DNA from 3 places in the Pseudoalteromonas sp. Z1A2 genome. Region 2 is predicted to be linked to each of the others. Evidence: predicted binding sites of a transcription regulator. Region 2 holds the regulator's gene; each other region holds the start of a gene.
The links. The regulator sigma-54, encoded in region 2, starts transcription at its own class of promoters, with help from an activator protein. The targets are predictions, from matches to a motif close to GTTGGCACGNNNNTNGNNT.
Positions count from the first base shown of each region.

Region 1 (2,276 bases), on a different contig from region 2:
CCATTTGCTCTTTACTATTTGGTCTACCACGCAATATTACGCCGACTTTCAGGCTGAGGTTTTACTCGTAATGAACAAATTAGAGTACGACGAAACCGATGTGGCACAAATTACGCAATCAATTGCCCACATAATTTTAAAAGGTATTGGTCTTAAAATACCTGAGCAAAGTGAGACTTAACCCATGACATCCTTTACTACACCCGATTTATTTGACGATCATCGCGATAACGTGCAAGTAGCAGACAGCGGCCTTTATCACTTTGGTAAAAAAACCACGTTTTATGGCAAAGTAGTTACCGTTACCTGCCCAGAAGACAACTCTTTTGCCGCCGATATATTGCATGAAAATGGTGAAGGTAAAGTATTGGTTATAAACGGGTTTGCGAGCAAACGCTTTGCGTTTATAGGCGATATTATGGCTGAGCGTGCCCTAAATAATGGCTGGGAAGGCGTAATAATAAATGGCTGTTGCCGAGATATAGAAATACTCGCCACGATGAACTTACCTGTAATGGCGCTAGGCTCTACACCGCGTAGTACCTTAAAGCGCGGCTTTGGTGATAAAAACCAAGCAGTTACTATGCTTAGCACTACTATTGAACCTAACGATTGGGTTTTCGCCGATATTAACGGTTTAATCATCAGTAAAACGCCCCTTATTTAGCACTCAAAACCATATAAATAGAGACCAACTTGGTGCATCTGCGCACCAAGTTGGTTTGTTTTAGCTCATTTTAATCTCACTATTTCTACAGCCCACATTTACAAATCTCATACAACCCAACAAAACCTGACCAGTTGGACAGGATTTTAATTTATGGCATTCCTCTTGCTTAGTCTAAGCACTATAAAATCAAAACTACCGATTAAAAAGCGGAGCCTTAGCAATTGCATTAAATTAGTGATCTATTATAACGCGAAGAAAATGACGCAGTGAGTGCGCTATTTAATCCGATAAAATGATCATGTTTTTAATAAAATTGGTATTCATAATAATAATAACCAGCCCGCTTTTTAATCACTCTTAACTTAATAAGTAAGTACTTGGTCAGTTTTATAATAATGAGCTGCAAATGAGTGATAAAAAAAACAACAAAGGTATATTTTGCAATCACGGTCCTACCCTGTGGCAAACAAACCACTCTGGAGTGCTTGCAAACAATCGCTTAGCTGTAAAAGATGTATTTGCAGTAAAGGGCGAGCGTAACAGCGCAGGCAACCCACACTGGTTTAAAACAGCTAAACCGGCTCAAAATACGGCAAGCTCGGTTAATAAGCTCATGACCGCTGGTTGTAACTTTATAGGCTTTACCCATACTGACGAGCTGGCTTATAGCTTAGAGGGTAATAACATACATTATGGCGCTGCGCAAAATCCTAAATTAAAAGGGCATGCTTGCGGTGGTTCGAGTATGGGGTCTGCTGCTGCAGTTGCTGCTAACTTAGCTGATATTGGCTTAGGCACCGACACCGGCGGCTCAATTAGAATACCCGCCAGCTACTGTGGTTTATATGGCATAAGGCCAAGCCATAACGTGATTGAAAAAGACGGCCTAATACCGTTGGCTCCGCCTTTTGATACCATAGGTTGGCTTACCCAAAGCGCCGAGCTATTAAGCGATGTAGGTAATGTACTGCTACCAAATCAAGCTATTAATAACGTTGATACCTTAGTTATTTGCGAGCCGTTATTTGAACTCGTTGACCCTGTTTTACAAGCCCCACTTAAACAATTGCTTGAAAAAACCAAGCCTAATTTTAAGCACCATAAAGAATTTGAACTACCTAACAGCAGCTTATTAAATGAACTTGCTGATAGTTTTAGAGTACTGCAAGGGCGAGCAATCGCAAAAACGCATAAAGACTGGCTTCAATTGCCGGGGCAACTTCCCCAGTTTGCTCCAGCAATTGCGGCACGTTTTAATATGGCGCTTGCCCTAACTGTTCAAGAAGAACAAGAAGCACTAAAAGTACAAACCCAATGGCAAACACTAATAGCTAAAAACCTAAATACAAACAGCTGTTTATTTTTGCCAACCACCCCCACAACCGCACCTAAATTAGGCGCCGACACAAGCGCCTTACGCATGCAAATTATTACGCTTTCGGCAATTGCAGGGCTTAGTGGCTCAGCGCAAGTGCATTTACCGCTGGCTGATTTAGCAAATGATCATCCGTATGGTTTTTCATTAATGATGAGCCACGGTAACGATAAAAGCCTACTTGCTTGCGTTAAGCACCTAGCTGCACACTTTAAACAGGACACACCGGCA
Region 1 covers NZ_WTKX01000001.1:239,554-241,829, forward strand. Annotated here, with positions in the region: gene GQR47_RS00980 (TetR/AcrR family transcriptional regulator) at 1-181, shown strand, start outside; gene GQR47_RS00985 (putative 4-hydroxy-4-methyl-2-oxoglutarate aldolase) at 185-667, shown strand; gene GQR47_RS00990 (amidase family protein) at 1,077-2,276, shown strand, end outside; gene GQR47_RS00995 (gamma-glutamyltransferase) at 2,276-2,276, shown strand, end outside.
Region 1: the regulator sigma-54 is predicted to act here: its motif matches at 820-838, upstream of GQR47_RS00990 (amidase family protein).

Region 2 (2,276 bases):
ATTCGTGATAGCCAAGGTATGGCATTATCGGGTGGAGAACGTCGTCGTGTAGAAATAGCACGAGCGCTGGCAGCAGATCCTAAATTTATACTACTGGATGAACCGTTTGCCGGTGTTGACCCTATTTCGGTATTAGATATAAAGAAAATAATAGAACATCTTAAAAATCGTGGGATTGGTGTATTAATTACCGACCATAACGTAAGAGAGACCCTTGATGTTTGTGAAAAAGCCTACATTGTTTCTCATGGGGAGCTGATTGCATCAGGTACTCCAGAACACGTATTAAATGATAAAACAGTACGCGATGTTTACTTAGGCGAGCAATTTAGGCTGTAACATTTACGCCATGTCTTTAAGCATCTGCTAGTATTAATTATAACAACATAAAAGGATTGTTAGAGATACATGAGGCAATCACTACAGCTGCGCATGGGCCAGCAACTTACAATGACTCCACAGTTGCAACAAGCTATTCGTTTGTTGCAACTCAGTACATTGGATCTCCAGCAAGAAATACAAGAAGCTCTCGACAGTAATCCACTATTAGAGGTTGAAGAGGCAGACTATTCCGAAGACGCTGCTGGTAAAAACGAGCAAAAAGCTGATACCGATGACATAACTGTTAGCGCATCTGCTGATGATGCTCCGAGCGAATACGAACAAGATACTGGTGAAGCACTTGCAAAAGACACGCTAAGTGACGACATGGCTATGGATGTTAGTTGGGATGAGTACATGAGTGCCGCTCCTGCAGCCTCATCAGGTCCAATGCCTGAAGATGAATCTATATACCAAGGCGCCTCTACTGAAACGCTCCATGAGTATTTAATGTGGCAATTACAACTAACGCCATTTAGCCCTACCGATGAAGCCATCGCTATTGCGATTGTAGAAGCCGTCGATGATTCAGGTATTTTAACACTAAGCTGCGAAGAAATTTTAGAAAGCTTTAATCAAGAAAACGAAGATGATAACGAAGTCGAACTTGATGAAATTGAAGCGGTATTAAAACGCATCCAACTGTTTGATCCTGTTGGTATTGCTGCACGTAGTTTACAAGAGTGTTTGTGTATTCAGCTTAATCAATTTGATAAAGAAACACCTTACATTAATGAAACGAAAATGATTTTAACCGAGCATATTGATCTATTAGCAGCTCGCGACTATCGTACATTAATGAAAAAAACTAAGCTCAAAGAAGAAGAGCTTAAAGAAGTAATGACACTAATACATACTCTCAACCCAAAACCTGCAGATACTATAGTAAGGGAAGAATCTGAGTATGTTATTCCTGATGTGTCAGTTAAAAAAATTAAAGGCCGCTGGGTTGTCGAATTAAACCCAGATAGCATGCCTAAAATTCGTGTTAATAGCCAATACGCGGCAATGTCTCGCACTGTAAAATCAAGTGGCGACAGCCAGTTTATTCGCTCACATTTACAAGAAGCTAAATGGTTTATTAAAAGCTTAGAAAGTAGAAACGACACGCTATTAAAAGTTACTAATTGTATTGTTAAGCAACAACAAGGCTTTTTTGAACATGGCCCTGAAGCCATGAAACCAATGGTTTTAAATGATGTCGCTGAAATGGTAGAAATGCACGAATCGACAATTTCGCGCGTAACTACTCAAAAGTACATGCATACACCCCGTGGTATATTTGAGCTTAAATACTTTTTCTCAAGCCATGTAAGTACTGAAAACGGTGGTGAATGTTCATCTACAGCAATACGTGCGCTTATCCGAAAATTAATCGCAGCAGAAAACTCAGCAAAACCATTGAGTGATAGCAAAATAGCGGATATATTGGCTGAGCAAGGAATTAAAGTAGCAAGACGTACAATCGCAAAATACCGCGAATCTCTTGCTATTCCACCGTCAAATCAGCGTAAAAGTCTGATTTAAGACGCTAAACTAAGAGGGTAATGCTTATGCAACTAAACTTAACTGGTCGTCACGTAGAATTAACCGATTCACTAAGAGACTATATTAATACTAAATTTGCGAAGCTTGAAAGACACTCTGATCATATAAATAATGTTCATGTCATTCTCGATGTAGAAAAATTAAATCAAAAAGCAGAAGCCACAATACACGTAAGCGGTGCTGAGCTATTTGCCTCTACAGAACATCAAGATATGTATGCCGCTATTGACTCGTTGATCGACAAGCTCGATCGCCAAGTAATCAAACACAAAGAGAAGCTTGCTCGACACTAATATGATGAAATTAAGTTCACTTATATGCCAGGACTGCAGCAAAGCTGCGGTCCT
Region 2 covers NZ_WTKX01000011.1:36,650-38,925, reverse strand. Annotated here, with positions in the region: gene lptB (LPS export ABC transporter ATP-binding protein) at 1-339, shown strand, start outside; gene GQR47_RS09555 (RNA polymerase factor sigma-54) at 409-1,908, shown strand; gene hpf (ribosome hibernation promoting factor) at 1,935-2,222, shown strand; gene ptsN (PTS IIA-like nitrogen regulatory protein PtsN) at 2,227-2,276, shown strand, end outside.

Region 3 (2,276 bases), on a different contig from region 2:
ACCTGAATTTAATAATCGACCATTTTGGTCAGTGACTGTAACACGTGCAGGCTCTAAGCCTTGTACTGCTGAAGCAATCATATCAACAACAGAGTCTACTTCTTCACGGTCAAGTGAGCGGCCACGCTTAAGTGTTAATACAACAGTAGCGGATGGTTTTTTCTCTCTGCGGGCAAATACGTTTTCTTTAGGGATGGCTAACAATACTTTGGCGCGAGTAATGTTATTTAGCTCTTCAATGGTGCGTGCTAATTGCTGTTCACGACCATGTTTTAAACGTTCACGCTCCAAGCGTTGGCTTACACCAAAGCCCATATCTTGCATAATTATGTCAGAGCCAGATGCAGGGCCTTGCTCTAACCCTTCGCGGGTCATTAGCAATTTAATGTTTTGGTATTCGCTTTCATCAACCGATACAACATTGCCATCTAGTTGGTATTCAATTTTTTGCGCATCTAAAAAGTCTAATGTTTGAATAAGCTCTTCTGTTTGCATTTTGCCTAACGGGCGCATATCTGGCTGACGAGCCCAAATAATAATAAAAATCGCGATAGCTAAACAAATAGCCAATGCTATAACCAATGTTACTTGGCGCAATACATCAACACCACTTAAAGCACTTAAGTAGCCTGACTTTTGTTCTTGTTGATCATCACCACCACTTTGGTCGATACCGCCGCCAGCAAGTGCTAGGTCTGTAGATTGGTTAGATTGCGCCACAATAATTCTCCACTACCTAATTAAACAGGCATGTTCATGATTTCTTTATAAGCTTCAACAAGTTTATTACGAACCTGTACTGTAGCCTCAAAAGCAACTGACGATTTTTGAGAAGCAATCATCGCCTCAGCAAGCGATACACTTCGATCACCCATTTCAACCGCTTTTACTTTTTGACCTGCATCTTGCTGTAAACCGTGCACTGTATTTAGTGCATCACTTAGCATGTCGCCAAACTGGGAAGTAGAAGTAGGCTGAACTTGAGTCGGCAATTTATTTATTTGATTATTACGGCCGGCTTCTAAAGCCATTGATTGCATTTCTTGAAATACAGCACTGTTTTGAATTTTCATAATTTATCTCTGACACGCAGTGAACTCTTACAAGTAATAAAGCACAAAACATGCCAATTAATTAATCATTAAAATACAATAGGTTAACTTCAATTTGTGTTAGTCAGAGTTTTGACAACCCTAAGTTCGCAGCGCAAACTTAGGGTTTATAGGAGGTTAAGCTGGAAGTGAAATACCTAAATCGCGCATTTGCGCTAGTTTATAACGTAAAGTTCGTGGGCTTATGCCCAACGTTTCGGCAACGTCTTTACGCTTACCTTGGCAACGTGCAAGGGTTTCTAAAATAATGCGATGCTCTTTGTCTTTAAGCTCATCTTTATAGCTACCGGTATCTGCCGCTAGCAAACCTTGTTTAGGCTCATCCTCAGCATGCGACTTTTCATCATAATATGCAGAGCTTAAAGTGCTTTTATCAACACCTTTGTCTGCATGTGCTAATTCTGTTGGCGATACGGTTTGCGCCGGTGCCAATGAAGGCTCCATAACAAAGTTATTAGATACTAAGTTTTCGATAAAAATAGCATGCTCGTTTATTGTATCGCCACTTCGCAATATAAGTGCACGCTGTATAACGTTATCAAGCTCGCGCACATTACCAGGCCACGCATGAGCCAGTAACTTTTGCTCGGCAGCTTTATCTAAATACGCCATAGGCTCTTTGCTTTTACTTATATGGCGCTCAATTAAATGCTTAGCCAATACAATAATATCGCCTGGGCGTTGGCACAATGGTCGCCACATAAGTGGAAAAACATTAAGCCTGTAATATAAATCTTCTCTAAACTGATTATCTACTACAGCTTCTTTTAAATCACGATTACTGGTTGCCAAAATACGTACATCGAGCTGAATTGTTTTACGGCCCCCTAAACGCTCTACTTCACGCTCTTGCAGTACGCGTAAAAGTTTAGCTTGTAGCCCTAAGTCCATTTCAGTAATTTCATCAAGTAAAATAGTGCCGCCTTGTGCTTGCTCAAACTTACCCGGACATGCTTGAATCGCCCCCGTAAAAGCCCCTTTTTCATAACCAAATAACGTGGCTTCGAGCATATTTTCAGGTATGGCCGCACAGTTAATTGCCACAAATGGCTCATTACATCGGCTCGACTTATCATGAATATAACGCGCAAGTACTTCCTTACCCGAACCACTTGGGCCAAGTACCATTACACTTGCATCAGAGCGTGCTACTTTACTCGCAAG
Region 3 covers NZ_WTKX01000003.1:60,028-62,303, forward strand. Annotated here, with positions in the region: gene fliF (flagellar basal-body MS-ring/collar protein FliF) at 1-720, opposite strand, end outside; gene fliE (flagellar hook-basal body complex protein FliE) at 741-1,073, opposite strand; gene GQR47_RS03190 (sigma-54 dependent transcriptional regulator) at 1,230-2,276, opposite strand, start outside.
Region 3: the regulator sigma-54 is predicted to act here: its motif matches at 1,113-1,131, upstream of fliE (flagellar hook-basal body complex protein FliE).